4 regions of the Glutamicibacter sp. NPDC087831 genome follow, and region 1 is predicted to be linked to each of the others. Evidence: riboswitches for the same ligand, from Rfam matches in the RefSeq annotation. Region 1 holds a riboswitch; each other region holds the start of a gene.
The links. Region 1 has a riboswitch for S-adenosylmethionine ahead of ACIOJF_RS13530 (ABC transporter substrate-binding protein). Riboswitches for the same ligand answer to the same signal wherever they lie in the genome.
Positions count from the first base shown of each region.

Region 2: it holds a riboswitch for S-adenosylmethionine, as region 1 does, so the genes downstream of both, ACIOJF_RS07825 (substrate-binding domain-containing protein) here and ACIOJF_RS13530 (ABC transporter substrate-binding protein) in region 1, are expected to answer to the same signal.
Region 3: it holds a riboswitch for S-adenosylmethionine, as region 1 does, so the genes downstream of both, ACIOJF_RS07110 (flavin reductase family protein) here and ACIOJF_RS13530 (ABC transporter substrate-binding protein) in region 1, are expected to answer to the same signal.
Region 4: it holds a riboswitch for S-adenosylmethionine, as region 1 does, so the genes downstream of both, ACIOJF_RS16450 (hypothetical protein) here and ACIOJF_RS13530 (ABC transporter substrate-binding protein) in region 1, are expected to answer to the same signal.

Region 1 covers NZ_JBIUVH010000004.1:115,289-119,095, reverse strand. Annotated here, with positions in the region: gene ACIOJF_RS13535 (ABC transporter permease) at 1-409, opposite strand, end outside; gene ACIOJF_RS13530 (ABC transporter substrate-binding protein) at 421-2,052, opposite strand; SAM riboswitch class I at 2,177-2,268, opposite strand; gene ACIOJF_RS13525 (MetQ/NlpA family ABC transporter substrate-binding protein) at 2,562-3,473, opposite strand; gene ACIOJF_RS13520 (methionine ABC transporter permease) at 3,503-3,807, opposite strand, start outside.
Region 2 covers NZ_JBIUVH010000002.1:294,267-298,073, forward strand. Annotated here, with positions in the region: gene ACIOJF_RS07815 (GntP family permease) at 1-815, shown strand, start outside; gene ACIOJF_RS07820 (SdpI family protein) at 891-1,265, opposite strand; SAM riboswitch class I at 1,540-1,629, shown strand; gene ACIOJF_RS07825 (substrate-binding domain-containing protein) at 1,697-2,737, shown strand; gene ACIOJF_RS07830 (sugar ABC transporter ATP-binding protein) at 2,721-3,807, shown strand, end outside.
Region 3 covers NZ_JBIUVH010000002.1:132,605-136,411, forward strand. Annotated here, with positions in the region: gene ACIOJF_RS07105 (long-chain-fatty-acid--CoA ligase) at 1-730, opposite strand, end outside; SAM riboswitch class IV at 1,108-1,224, shown strand; gene ACIOJF_RS07110 (flavin reductase family protein) at 1,319-1,819, shown strand; gene dnaB (replicative DNA helicase) at 2,888-3,807, shown strand, end outside.
Region 4 covers NZ_JBIUVH010000006.1:43,733-47,539, reverse strand. Annotated here, with positions in the region: gene ACIOJF_RS16460 (helix-turn-helix domain-containing protein) at 1-559, opposite strand, end outside; gene ACIOJF_RS16455 (DinB family protein) at 693-1,280, shown strand; SAM riboswitch class IV at 1,348-1,461, shown strand; gene ACIOJF_RS16450 (hypothetical protein) at 1,477-1,743, shown strand; gene ACIOJF_RS16445 (VIT1/CCC1 transporter family protein) at 1,798-2,901, shown strand; gene ACIOJF_RS16440 (LOG family protein) at 2,965-3,807, opposite strand, start outside.

The DNA.
Region 1 (3,807 bases):
GGTTCAGCAGCGCCTTGCGCAACGTCCCGCTTCTGGCCAGGCTCGCAGCCGACGCGATGGCCAGGGCGAATACCACCGAAAGAACGAATGCACTACCAGCCAGAATCAAGGTGGATCCAGCGACTTCCCCGATGCGCGTTGCCACTTCCGAACCATTGGATAGCGAATATCCAAGATCCCCGCGAAGCAGCCCGAGCAACTGCGAGAAGTACTGCACGAAGAGCGGCTGGTCGTATCCGTAGTACGCCTTCATCTGGGCAATGGTGGCTGGATCCGCCGCCGAGTCAGTGCTCAGGAAGATCGTGACCGGGTCATTCGGCAAGGATTGCACGGCAATGAAAACCGCTGTGTAGGCAAGCCAGATGACCAGAAGCGCCTGCCCCAGTCGTTTTACGATGTAAGTGCCCATGGATTTGGCTCCTAGCCTTCGCTCTTCCAAGCACCTTGGAAGATTGGCGCGGTACCGGAAGTGAACTCGACGTTCGCCGAGCTATGGGCGCCATAGACCTGGACTTCGTCCCAAAGAACCAGCGTCAGCGCCTTGTCCAGCACCAGGGCACGCTGTTCCTCTTCGACCAGCTTCAGGTGTTCCTCATCGGTAGTCGCCGACTGCTCTTTGGTGAAAAGCTTGTTCAGTTCAGGATCAGCGCGAAGGGTCTGGTTGTTGTTCGCGGGTGCATACACCGGGCCCAGTCCGCCGTACGCAAACTGGCGAGTTCCGAAGAACTCCACCTTGTCGTCAACAAGTGCGTTGGTCAGGAAAGTATTGTCTGCCGCACGGTTGATCAGCTGGACGCCGATCTCGCGCCATTGCTGTTCAATCAGTTCGAAAGCGGGCTTGATGACCACGGAGTTATTCGAGGTGGAAATCGTGACTTCCAGTTTCTTCCCGTCCTTCTCCCGAATGCCATCTACGCCCGGCTTCCATCCGGCGTCGTCCAATAACTGCTTGGCCTTGTCCGGGCTATAGGCCAATTCGGCAGACAGGTCTACAAACCCTGGTGCCTTGTGGTTGAGGATCGATCCCGAGATGACATAGCTATCCGAGAGAACGGTGTCTTTGATGGCCTGGCGGTCGATTGCAACCTGCAGTGCCTGGCGGACTTTGACGTCTTCCAGCTTTCCCGAGCCAATGCGCACAGCTGCGTGGTTGGTGGTCAGGTCCACCCCTTCGGCCGCGTAAACCTTGCCTCCGCTGGAGGCCAGCACCTGTTCGTCTACCGGCTGCAATCCTCGGACGAGATCCACCTGCCCGGACTGGGCGGCGCCGGCACGGCTAGCGACCTCTGGAAGGTACTTGATAACCAAGGTATCCAGGTAGGCATCACCCTGGTTTGGGGCAGTTTCTGGCGCCCAGGCGTAGTCATCTCGGCTGCTGAACACGACTTCTTCATCAGGCTTTTCCGATTCGAAGACGAATGGGCCGGAACCAACAATTTTGGAGATGGAAGACTGCGCGGCATTGTCCAGTTCAAGGGTCTTCGGGGACACCAAACCAGCAGTTACGGAGGAAGTCGACCTAAGGAAATTGGCATCTGGCCGCTTGAGCGTGACCTTGACCTTGTTGTCCCCTACGACCTCTGCCGACTTATAGGCAGCAAAGTCAACGTTTGGCGCAATCTGGGCAGACTTGATTCCCTTTCCAAGGGCATCCAGGTTCAGCTTCACAGCCTCAGCATCCAGCGTGGAGCCGTCTGAGAAAGTGACACCGTCGCGAATGGTGAAGGTAAACTCCGTCTGGTCTTCATTGGCTTCGAATTCGCTGGCGATCCAGCCAACCAGTTTGCCGGCTTCCACATCGTAGTAGGTCAGGCGATCAAGCACTGAGTTCAGAACATTCGCTTTCTCATAGAAGCGTGCTGCCTGAGTCTGCCAATTGTTGATAGGGGTAACTTCAGCGAAGGTGAAGGTGCCACCTTCAACCGGAGTCCCTGGATCGGCTGCTGCTTGCGCTGCGCCCGTCTTAGTGGCGTTGCCTCCGCAAGCGGTGAGCGACAAGCCCAGAACGGCAAGAATCGCAGTGGTCTTCAGTCCAAAATGTGCTGTACGCATGATTTCAAATGTCCTCTCGGTTGGTGACCCGAGGATTACGCCTAGATTCGCTGCACGTTCTGCCATGATTTGTGGGAATACTCTTGGCGAGTTTCTCCCGGCAGACCGTCATGAAAATTAGCAATCTCCATCGGTCCTGGCCTTAGCACCGCTCCCGTTCACGGGTGGTTGCTGCGACTTCAACGAGCCAGGTCTCTCGGTCGCTCTGGATGGGGTGTCCGGCTGTACCGGCCGAACAATTCAAGTCTGCAACCCGTGAATTCAGCAGACAAGCGTTACGTAAGACAGCGGTCATGAAGTCACACAACGCATCCTGAAATGCCCGATGTTCGTCATATTGGGCGTAATGCTCCGTCACAAGTCCAAGGGTTAATCATCTTGACGGGAAATCCTTGACGCTGCCAGCCTCGGCGGAGATAATGTGCCATCTGGAGCGCGAAGAGGCCCGGCACCTGTCGGTGCCGGGCCGCTTCGCGCACGCCGATCAGTGCAGCGCAATGGCAGTTCCGTCAGGAACCGGAGACCGGGGTGAGCACTCCCTGGACCAGCGGATCCTCGGTCGTGGCCAGGTACTCCTGCAGCCGCGGATCGGAGAAGGCTTCCACAAGCTTCTGCGCATCGGCGCTCTTGGCGTACTCCGCGCCCATGATCAGGCGGGAGGCGAAGGTCTTGGGCGGCTCGGGGAACAAGATCCCCTGTTCGCGGTCGACCTTGCCGGCGTCGAATTGGGAGACGTAGCCGATGGCCGCGCCAACATCGTCGAGCATGCGCGGCATCGCCAGCAGGTCGGCTTCCTTCAGCTCGAAGCCCCGGGGGTTATCGATGACATCGGAGATCTTCGCGGTGCGCGGTTCGATGTCAGGGTCCAGGCCGAGCAGGCCCTCGCGTTGCAGCAGCCACAGCGCCTGGCCCTGGTTGGCCACATCATTGGGCAGCAGCAGCGAGGCGCCACGCGGGATGTCCTCGACCGAGTCGTAATGGTTCGAATAGAGCCCGAAACCCCACTGGAAGAGCTCCACCGTGGGTTCCAGCTCAACCCCGGCGGCCTCCGCGGACTGCTCCATGTACCACTGGTGCTCGAAAATCGTGGCATCGAATTGGCCGCTGGCCACCGCCTGGTTGGCCTGGATCGGATCCTGAAGCCCGACCTTCTCGATTTCGATGCCGTAGTCCGGGGCGATCTCCTGCGCCACGAAATCCAGGATCTTCTCCTCGCCGGCCATGGCCGGTTCGAAGTGCACGGTGAACTTCGTCTGGCTTCCGGCGGCCGAAGCAGCGGCAGGGGCGGAGCGCTGCTGGCCCAGCAGCACACCGAGGATGAGGGCGGCCACGGCCGCGAGGGCGGCGATGGTCCAGGGAAGGGCATTGCGGTTCTTGCGCAGCGTGAAGCCGTGGTCGTGCCCGGCGTGCGGTGTAGTCATGGTCTCGCTCGTTCGTTCGTCGATGGTATTCAGGGACGCGCCAGGGCGCGGGCGATGCGGTCGCCGAGGAATTGGACAATTTGCACGGTCAGGATCAGCACCACGATGGTCGCCAGCATGACGTTCATGTCGAAGCGCTGGTAGCCGTAGGTCACAGCGAGATAGCCGATGCCGCCGGCCCCGATGGTTCCGGCGATGGCCGAGTACTCGATCATCGAGATGGTGTTCAGCGTGATAGCCGAGGCCAGGGCCGGCAGCGCCTCGCGGATCTGGGTGGTGCCGATGATTTGCGCGGTCGAACCGCCGGTCACCAGCCCTACGGCCAGGTTGTGCC
Region 2 (3,807 bases), on a different contig from region 1:
CCGTTGCGGCCATCTCGGCCCTTGCCGGCTTGGCCTACGCCAGCCGCTTCAACAAGTCCAAATGGACCCCGTTGCCAAGCGACGACCACAATGACATCTCCGAACTCGACTATGAGCAGCTGCGTGCAAGCTTCGGAAAATTGCCCAGCCCGGCGCTGGCCTTCATGCCGATCCTGGTTCCGCTGGTGCTGATCTGTGCCGCATCCATTGCGAAGCTGCCCTCGCACCCGATGGGCGAAGGCGCTGCCCTGGAAATCCTTTCCTTCCTGGGGACGCCAGTTATTGCGCTGATCTTCGGCTTGATCTCATCGACTTTTCTTTTGAGCGGTGGCAGCAAGCTGGCGGTCTTCAATGAGCAGATGAACGAAGCTGTACGCACCGCTGCTCCGATCTTGCTGATCACCGGTGCCGGCGCCGGCTTCGGGGCGGTCCTGGCCGCGTCGGATCTGACCACGATTCTTTCGGATTCACTCAGCGGACTGGGCTTGGGCCTGGCTGTGCCATTCCTGATCGCCGCTGCACTGAAGTCCGCCCAGGGCTCGTCCACCGTCTCAATGGTGACCACTTCCGCGCTGGTCGCTCCGATGCTCGGCTCCCTGGGCTTGGGTTCGGAGCTGGGCATGGTGCTATCCGTATTGGCAGTAGGCGCCGGTGCGATGGTTGTCTCGCACGCCAACGACTCCTACTTCTGGGTCGTCTCGCAGCTCAGCCGCATTCCGGTGATCACCGCCTACAAGACCCTGAGCGTGGCTACCGCCATCCAGGGCACCGCGGGGTTCCTGACTGTACTGGTCCTGGGAGCCGTACTGCTTTAGCAGCACGCCTTCCAAGAAAGCAGCGGATCGCGCCATCGGCAGATGGCGCGATCCGTTGCTTTAAGCAGTGCTGGATTAGCCCAGGCCTGCCGCCGGGAAGCTCCGCGCGGCCTTATTCGCTGTGGCAGTCGAGATCACCAGCAACGCGATGGCGGCCAGGTAGCCGGTTCCGGTCGCGGCGAAGGCGAAACCGAATTGGCCCAGCAGGCAGAGAACTGCTGCGCTGGCCAATGCCGCCCAACCGGCCCAGGAAGCCGCGGCAAGCAGGGGCGCAGCCTGCTGATGCCCGGCGAACCAGGCGTCATCGCTGGCCAAGGTGTGGCGCGTCTTGATGCCGATCGCCGCATTGCGAGCGAGCTTCCGGTCCCGTGCCATCGGGGCGAGGAACGCTGCGACCAGCGTTATGCTCAGCAACCCGAACATGAAGGCAATCACGCCTGCTGGATCCACTTGCCGCCTCTTCTGCCGATTGATCTTGAATGGCCATTCTATGCGGTCGCATGGAAGTGCCCTGATCCACGCTGTGTTCCCAATCGATGCCTGCGGGAACGTTCTTGAGATCCAGTTCCGGCATGCCAATTGCGTCATGCGAAGGTCATATGACGTCTTATCTGCCCGTTTTCCGGCAGGGCGAAGGCGCGAAGATGACGTATTTTGTCCTGCTGTTCCTCCGCATGACAGCGCCCTTCCCGAGGACCTGCCAGTAATGCTTGACTCGGAGCACAACCCATCCAGAGCGGCTGAGAGACCTGGCTCCGAGACGCCGCAGCAAGCCTGCACCAGCAGGTAGTGCTAACGCCAGGTTCGATGGAACTCCCGGGTCTAGAAGCATGAACTTCTGTTCGGGATCCCTCGTTCAATTTGTCTAAGAGAGGGACGACATGACTCGTACTCGTCCGAACGCCTTGAAAGTTCTGGCTTCAGCGATGGCGGCAGCAACACTGCTGACTGGCTGCTCGCTGAAAGAACCACGGCCGGAAATAGCGCCGGTTGTGGCGCAAAGCAGTAATCCGCAAGCCGAGCATAAGCTCGACAACGTTCCTTCACTCAAAGGCAAAAAGGTCGGCATCGCGGCCAAGGATATCCTGCACGACTACTCGCGCGTGGTCTACCAGCAGATCCAAGAGCGCATCAAAGAGCTCGGCGGCGAGGTCATCGCTACCCAAGCCGAAGCCAAAGACGAGAAGCACGTCTCTGACGTAGAAAACCTGATCACCCAGTCGCCCGATGCCATCGTGGTGATCCTGGGCGATGCCCAAACGCTCACTCCTGCCTTGGCCAAGGTGGACGCCGCCGGGATCCCGCTGTTCACCATCGATTTCCAAAGCGAATACTCGAAGAACAACGTCACCAGCGACAACTGGAACGTCGGCACCACGCTGGCTCGCACCATGGCTGAAGACCTCCACGGCAAGGGGAAGATTCTGGTCTTCAACGGCTTCCCCGGTGTGACTCCCTGCCGGATCCGCTACAACAGCCTGAACCTGGTGCTGGAAGACTACCCAAATATCGAGAAGATCACCCCGGAACTCCAGGACAAATACGAAGGCACCATCGAGGATGCCAAAAACCAGATCCAGGACCAACTGCGCAGGCTGCCCGAGGGCGAAGTTGACGCGATTTGGTCCTGCTGGGACATGCCGCTGATCGGTGCCGCGCAGGCCATCGATCCCACTGGTGGCGACATCAAGCTGTATGGAGTGGACGCAGAGCCCGGGGCCCTGGATTTGATAGCGAACCCGGACAGTTCATACCAGTTCACCGTCGCTCAGCCCACCAAGCAGATTGCCGCTGCCTCGGCCACTAATATCGCCCTGTTCCTCGATGGGCAAACCGATCTGGTTCCGAGCACCAGCTATGCCGAGCCGATTTTTGTCGACAAGGACAACGTGAATCAGGTGCGCCATGACAACGGAATCTAAGGAACTGCTGAGCATGGCCGCCATCAACAAGTCCTTTGGCACGGTCGCCGTGCTCGACCATGTGCACCTGCAGCTTCGGGCCGGAGAGGTTCTGGGCCTAGTGGGCGAAAACGGAGCTGGAAAATCCACCCTGATCAAGATACTCACCGGGCTGTACACCCTGGACTCGGGGCAGATCGAACTTGCCGGCCAGCCGGTGCAAATTCGCCGGCCTGCCGATGCCGAAGCGCTAGGCATTGAAGTGATTCACCAGGACCGCCATCTGGCCGGCCGCTTGACCGTCGCCGAACAGCTGTACCTGGGCACCGCGAAGAGTCGTGGGCTCTGGCGCCACGAGCGCACCGCGCAGGCAGCAGCCCGGGCGGATATTTTGCGAACCACCGGCCAGGAGCTGGACACCGGTGCCTTCGTTGATGAGCTCAGCGTTGCCCAGCAGCAGCTGATCCAGATTGCCCGTGCCGTACTGGCCGAACCCAAGGTGCTGATTCTCGATGAGCCGACGGCACCGTTGGCCAATGATGAAGTTGAACAGCTCTTCGGCACGATCCGGCATCTGCGGGACCGCGGGGTAGGGATCATTTTCATCTCGCATTATCTCCAGGAACTGCGGCAGATCACCGACCGGATTACGGTGCTGCGCAACGGCAGAAATGCCGGTGACGCCAGTTTCGCGGACGGTGACAGTATCGAAGATGTCATCGGCTTGATGCTGGGCAACCAGGTTAACGAGTTCTCGCACCAGAGGCGCGAGCCGCCCGCCGTTCAGGGCGAGCCTGCCCTTGAACTGGTGGACCTCTCGGTGGCCGGAACATTGAGCGGCATCAATATCTCGGTGGCGCCCGGAGAAATCGTGGCCGTCACCGGATTGGTGGGATCGGGGATTGAGGTGCTCGCCGACGCGGCCACCGGCAATCGTGCGCATACCGGCTCGGCGCTGCTGCACGGCCGGCCGGTGGCATCTGCGGCGGACTTTGCCGCCCGGGCAGGCGCCTACGTCCCGTCGAACCGGCATTCAGATGGCATCTTCCTGCGCAACACCGTGCGCGAAAATATTGCAGCGGCCAGCCTGC
Region 3 (3,807 bases), on a different contig from region 1:
GGGTTCCTCCCGCTGCGGTGACGGCCCATGGAGTGCACCAGCCGTTGCAGTGGAACATCGGCAGGGTCCACAAGTAGCGGGTCTTGGCCGTGAAGCCCTGGTGGTGCGCTTCGCCCAACGAGTTCAGGTAGCTGCCGCGGTGCGAGTAGAGCACGCCCTTCGGCTTGCCGGTGGTGCCCGACGTGTAATTGAGAGTGATCGGAGCCCGCTCATCGGCGATGGCGTAGGGAAGTCTTTCATCCGAGGCTTGTGCGATTAGCTCGTCCAAGGTGGCGTCCACGGGCACGTCCGGACGTTCTCCGGCGTACTGGTCATCGGTGATCTCGATGAGCGCCTCCAGCGTTGGGTTCTCGCGGCGCAGGGTCTTCGTGTTCTCCAACAGCTCTGTGTCGGCAAGCATCAGCTTGGCAGCAGAATGATCAATGATGTATTGCAGCTCGTGGGCCGAGAGTCGGGTGTTCAGGGCAACGAGGACTGCGCCTGACAGCGGTACGGCGTAATGCGCCATGAGCATTTCGGGAGTATTCGGTGCCAGCACGGCCACGCGGTCGCCCGGCTCAATGCGAGCCTTCAGCGCCTGGGCAAAGCGGTGCACCCGTGCTTCGAATTCTTCATAGGAGAAGATGCGAGTTCCATGGATGACGGCGGTCTTCTTCGGATAGGCCTCGACTGTGCGTTCCAAGAAACGCAGTGGGGTCAATTCTGAATGGTTGGCCTGAATCTCTACCATGGTGTGGCTATTCCTCAATCGTCATCGATGGTTACGGAGAACAATAAGCAGGAGTGTGACTCAATGCACTCCATGACCAATAGTGGCATGAACCTCAGCGTCATGCCGGGAAACCAAGTTTCATTACGGTGGGCGGTAGGGGATTCGCGCCAGGGCCCCGAGCCCAGGGGAGGCGTTAGTGTTCTGCCGAATCAAGGGCGGCGGAAGCCTGCTGCGATCATGGGGGCCGAGGGGTTCAAGAAGCGCGGCGCATAGCGAATAAAAGGCTGCCCAAGGACTTCTGGTGGGGCCTTGGATCGAATATTGCGTCGAATATTGCGATTTGCGAAGTGAAATGTTTGACGGCTGTTCGTCATGAGCCATATCGTTTTAAACAGAATCAAGAGCATCAGCTATAAGCCCTGGCTTGCTGATCGGCAACCCTCTCAACGGTAGTGGGGTGCTCCAGGTGAGGATTCGGTTCCACGCAAAATGTGCTGGAACAAGTACCGCACACGGCGCGGAACTTCAGCCCAAGCGGCTTCGAGTAACGAGAAGCCAATGCTTGCAGGCTACTGCGCGGTGGGCAAGACCCAAAGGAATCGAGCCATGTCATTGAATCTTGAACTTGACCCGTTGACCCTGCGCAAGGTTTTCGCTCAGCATCCATCAGGGGTAGCCGCCCTCTGTGCAGAACTGGATGGCGTGAAGACGGGACTTGTCGCTTCATCGTTTACCGTGGGAGTTTCCCTCGAACCTGCACTGGTGATGTTCGCCGTGCAGAAGTCCTCGAACACTTGGCCAAAGCTGCGCGAAGCTGGCCGCATTGGCGTCTCGGTGCTGAGCGAACGCAATGATGGTGTCTGCGCTCAGATTGCCTCGAAAAATGGCGACCGGTTCCGCGGAATCGATACCTATTCCTCGGATCAGGGCGCGCTCTTCGTCAACGACTCAACGTTGTGGTTGGAGACTTCGATCTACAACGAGGTCGAAGCGGGGGATCACTGGGTAGTCCTGATGGAAGTCCACGGGCACCGCACCTCCGAGCACTCGCCACAGATCTTCCATGATTCGCGGTTCCATTCGCTGCCGATTCCTGAGCTCGTATAAGCGCTTCGCATCTTCCAAAGCTCCGGCCAGATCAAAACATCGATCTGGCCGGAGCTTTTTGAATTCCGGTTAGGCGGGTTGAGCCGTTCCCCGCAGCCCTCGACACCGGCAATGCCCGTTCTCTCACGCCACCCAGAAGACGTGGCAAGATGGCTGGCAATCTCATGGCCTGCCTTCTTGGGCCAGCTGCCCCAGGCATTTGGCGATAACCTCGTCATCAAAGTATCTGTCGCGAGAAACCTTGAACTCGCCATATCCGCCACCCGTCTGGGCCGTCGAACAGAACCACGCAGATAGCTCATGGATCCTCGCTGCACGCTGGACCAGAGCGGCAGAGAATTGCCGGCAACCCTCGCATGGGGCTTCCGAGCCATGCAAAGGCTGCGCATCACAAATGAAACCGGCGCTTTATGGCGTCTTCACTGGCGCGCGTCGCGGACGCGAAGTGGCGAGAGTGCGCCGGCAGCCCAGTCGCTGATCCAGGTTCGCCCGCCGAGTCGTTGCACACATTAAGTTATCCACCGCCCCCGAACGCAGAAACCCTAGCCGATTGTGGACTACTGGAAGATCCGGCCTTGCTGGCGAATTTAATCCACGGTGACTTAGGGTTTTGTAAATTCACCAGTATCCACAAGGTTATCCACAAAACTGTGGACAAGACGTGGGCAAATGTGTACAAAGGCTGAAAAACCCCGGGAACTGGGCGATTAAGGGTGTTGATAACCTTGGGTCGGTTGGCGTGAGCTTCAATGAATTAAGTTTCTGTCCACAGGTGTGCGAATACAAACAACCAAGTCAACAGATATTAATGATACGTAGAGTGGGGTAATCCACAGAGTTCTCCCCAGACTGTGAACAGGGAAGTCCACAGGTAGAGGAGTGTTATCCACATATTCTGTGGATAATGAGGTTTACGCCTGTTAATAACAGCCCTAGTGTTGGGTTCGGGAGAGAAATATCCACAGGCGCCTGACATCCAAATGTCCGTATCGACTGACACGATGAAGCGTTGCCATGAGGCAAGGATAATTTTTCCCAGCGGGTCAATAGGGGATGGAAGTGTCTGCAATGAGTGCTGAGCCGGTTTACGAAGGACGAGATTCCGACGCAGGGCGCAAGCCGCCACAGGATATCGAGGCCGAGATGTCGGTCCTCGGTGGCATGATGCTCTCCAAGGACGCCATTGCTGACGTCGTTGAATCCATTCGCGGCACCGACTTCTACCGTCCCTCCCACGAATCGATTTACGAGGCGATTGTCGACCTCTACGGTCGTGGCGAACCAGCCGATGCGGTCACCGTAGCCGACTTGCTGACCAAGCGCGGCGAAATCTCGCGCATTGGTGGCGCCGCCTACCTTCACAATCTCATCCAGCAGGTTCCAACTGCAGCCAACGCCGGGTACTACGCAGAAATTGTGCGCGAACGCGCCGTGCTGCGCCGATTGGTTGACGCTGGAACGCGTATTGTCCAGATGGGCTACTCGCCAGATGGTGAAGTTGACGCAATCGTCAACGAAGCCCAGGCAGAGGTCTACAAGGTGGCCGAGAACCGCAGCAGTGAAGACTACGTGCGACTTTCGGACATCATCGAAGACACCGTTGATGAAATCGAGAACGCGGCCAACGCGGGCGATGGCATTACCGGTGTGCCCACCGGATTCTATGAATTCGACGAGCTGACCCAGGGCCTGAAGGGCGGCCAGATGATCATCATCGCCGCCCGTCCTGCGGTGGGCAAGTCAACCTTCGCGCTGGACTTCGCCCGTTCTGCTGCCATCAAGCACAATATGGCCACCGTGTTCTTCTCCTTGGAAATGGGCCGCAATGAAATTGCGATGCGCCTGCTCTCGGCCGAAGCATCCATCCAGCTCCAGGATCTGCGCAAGGGCTCGGTGGAAGACGCACAGTGGACCAAGATCGCCACGACCATGGGCCGGCTGAACGAAGCCCCGTTGTTCATTGATGATTCGCCGAACATGTCCATGAT
Region 4 (3,807 bases), on a different contig from region 1:
GGATCAGCGTCCAGGTAACCACGGCAACCTCATCAGAATCGTTTTCCCAGCTATGCGGTTCACGCCCGGGGAAGGTGATCGTATCGCCTGCTTCGAGTTCTACGCGCTGATCAGGCAATACCAGGATGAATTTTCCAGCGATCACGTGCAGCACTTCCAGCTCGCAATCCACCGAATACAGCTCCGCTTCACCGGTGCCCTTGGGCGCAATCTCGGCGCGAATCATCTGCACCCGCTTCTCGCTGCGCGGCGTGACCAGCTGCTCCGTGATGCCGTCACCGCCCAGGGAAACACGGGGTGCCTGCTCCAGTCGGACCAGTTTCGTTTCAGGAACCTCGAAGAGGGTACCGACCTCCATGCCCAGCACTTCGCACAACCGCAAAAGAGTGGAAACCGAAGGGCTGGTCAGGTCGCGCTCCACACGCGAGAGGAAACCCTTGGTCAGTCCGGATAGCTCGGCGACCTGGTCAATGGTCATACGCTGGGTCTGGCGCACCCCGCGCAGCCTCGCACCGATATTGATCGCGGCACCGGTTGGTTCAACTGGCAAGGTTTTCATCGTTTGGCTCCTCGACGTTTTCTGCAGCAACAACCGCAACCACTTTGGCTTCAAGGCCTGCGGGGCAAGTTTACCAATGGTAAACACACCGCGCCCTCTACCGCGAGACTGCAGCGCTCACTAGACTCTGCCCATGGACAGCACCAAGGACAAGCTCTGCGGGTACCTGAACGACGCGCGCGAGAATGCGATCTACAAGGCAGAAGGCCTCGCCGAACACCTGGCACGCACTCCGCTCACCCCTACAGGCACCCATATCCTGGGAGTACTGCACCATTTGGCGATCAATGAATACGAATATTTCGGCACCTGCCTCAAGCGCAGGGCCGATGACCGCTACGTTCGCGAATTCATTGCGCCGCATGATCCCGACGCGGATTTCCTCCCGCCAGCAGATATGGATGCGCAACAGCTGATCGGCCTGTATCGGAAAGCCATCGCCTTCGCCGATGAAGCCATCAGCGATCTGCCCCTGGACTGTCCCGTAGAGGTACCGTGGTGGGGGCCAGCTGGCAAAACCACCTTGGATCACCTGCTCATCCATGCGCTCGCCGAAACCTCCCGGCATGCAGGGCATCTGGATATTATCCGCGAGCAGCTCGATGGCCGCGCTGGCTGGACCGCGCAACTGGATCTGCTGCCCGACTACACCGCGGGGCAATGGGCCGAACAACGCGAGAAGCTGCAGCAACTGGCCAATGCCTTTGCCCCGGGCAGCTGAGCCGCAGTCATATTACGCATTCGGACTTCACCGCGCCCTGCCGCCGGCGGTACCATCGGAAATGTTGCTTCACGAGACGCGGCGCCAAGCTCCGACTGGCCGCGCACCAACCCCAAGTTCATGGGTGGTTCGGATGAGGAAGCGGTCCGCGCACCAACAGGTGCACGGGCAAGAGCTCGCAAGAGAGTTGACCTCCATGGCATATCCGATTCTGCCCGTCATCGACCGCCAGACCGGCCAAGTGCAGTTCAAGGCCGAGGGGCGCTGGCGCACCCGCTACGTTGCAGATCCGCTCAGGCTTGAACGGCTCATTGCCCGTTGCGCCCGCAGGCCGACCTATGATCCGGCCACTTCTGAATTGCAGCTGGTGCTGCCGGTAGCCGGAAATCCCGCGGGCAAGAGAATTGCTTTTAGCCTTGCCAAATTCCCAAGTGCAGGAGCCCTGACTAAACTGGGTGGTTGATCCGATCCACGGGTTTCATTGGAAAATCCATGTTCCAGGAGAGTCATCGTCGCGATGCCACAGCACCCAGAAACCGAACCTACCAAAGCGCAGATCCAGCGATGGCGCAAGTATCTCGCTGATGAAGTCGCCGAAGGCTCCATCTACAGGGCCCTCGCGGAAAAGAAAACCGGTCAAGAACGGCAAATCCTGCTGGGCCTTGCAGAGGCGGAAGCCCGCCACGAATCCCACTGGCGCGTCCTGCTCGGCGAGCATTTCAAGGAAGTCCGCCCGTCGCTGCGACGCACCATGCTGCGTTTCCTGGCATTGCATTTCGGTTCGGTCTTCGTGCTGGCCATGGCCCAGCGCTCCGAAAGCAGTTCGCCCTACCGCGACGACAAGGACGCCACCGCGCAGATGGCGGCCGACGAACAGGTCCACGAAGAGGTCGTCCGGGCGCTGGCTACAGCAGGCCGTGCGCGCCTTTCGGGCAACTTCCGCGCTGCGGTCTTCGGCGCCAACGACGGGCTGGTTTCCAACCTGGCGTTGATCATGGGTATCGGTGCGACCGGTGTTTCAGCGACCTTCGTGCTGTTCTCCGGTGTTGCCGGTTTGCTGGCCGGCGCACTGTCCATGGCAGCTGGCGAATACGTCTCGGTGCGTTCCCAGCGCGAGCTGCTGACCGCCTCGCGACCAACCCAGGTCACGCTAACCGCCGCCCCGAACCTCGATCTGGACGCCAACGAGCTGGTGCTGATCTACAAGGCCCGCGGAATGAGCGATGAAGATGCAGCGCACCGGGCCGCAGAACGCATGGGCCTGTTCACCTGCGATTGCAACCCCGACTTCTCGTTGAACCCGGAAGGCCGCGGCGAAGAACTCGAGAAGGAGCACCAGGAACTGGGGTCGGCCACCGGCGCGGCGGCCACCTCGTTCATCCTTTTCGCTTCCGGCGCGGTCGTGCCGATCCTGCCTTATATCCTTGGGCTCTCCGGCATGACCGCGATCCTCGTCTCGGTAGTCCTGGTAGGCGTGGCCCTGATGATCACCGGAGGGATCGTGGGACTGCTTTCCGGTGCCTCCCCGCTCAAGCGCGGCCTGCGCCAGCTAGCCATCGGCTGGGGCGCAGCGGCCATCACCTACTGCTTGGGCCTGATCTTCGACGTCAGCATCGGATAGCAGCCTGCTGCGATTCGAATGCCGGTACAGCTTTGGCTGTACCGGCATTTTCCATGCCGTGCTCTAGCTGTTCTCCGGCCGCCGGGTACGCCGGCGCAGGGTTTGCATGCTCTGGATGAACTCCATCGCTTCTTCGGCGGTATCCACCAGAGCAATCTTCTGTTCCATGACACGGTCCTTGGCCAGGGCCTGAAGCAGCGGCCAAGCAGGCAGATCCCTCGTCCAATAGTCCTTGCCGATCAGCACCATCGGCACCACGCGAGCACCGGTAGCGTAGTAGTTTTCGCAGGCATCCTGGAAGATTTCCTGCACCGTGCCGGCGGCCCCGGGCAGAACTACCAGCCCGCCGTTGGACTGCTCCAGCAAAATCGCTTCACGAATGGAATTGGTGAAGAACTTGGCAATCTGGGTGGCAAACAGATTCGGCGGCTCGTGGCCGTAGAACCAGGTTGGCACGCCCAGGGACTGCCGCTGGCTCGGGAAACGCTCCTTGACCATCAGCGCAGTTCTCGCCCAGCCGGTGCGCTGATGGATCGCATCTGGCGCTTCGGCCAGCATCTGCAATGCCGTAGCGACATCTTCTTGCCCGTAATCGGCCAGCCACGCACCGGCGTTGGCGGCTTCCATTGCGCCGGGGCCTCCACCGGTGGCGACCGCGTAGCCGGCCCGGGTAATCATGCGCCCAAGCTCCAAAGCTTGCGCATACTGCGCAGTGCCCCGGCTCATCGCATGCCCGCCCATCACCCCGATAATCGGGGTTTCCTTGAACGTGCCCTCGTACACCGCCGAGACCAGCGCCTGGCCAATGTGGTGATCATGCAGGGTTCTTGCCAGCGCATTGCTATCGCTATCGGAATTCACCGCTGCATGCTGCTGGGAGTACGCGTAGATCTTCGCATCAGGCAC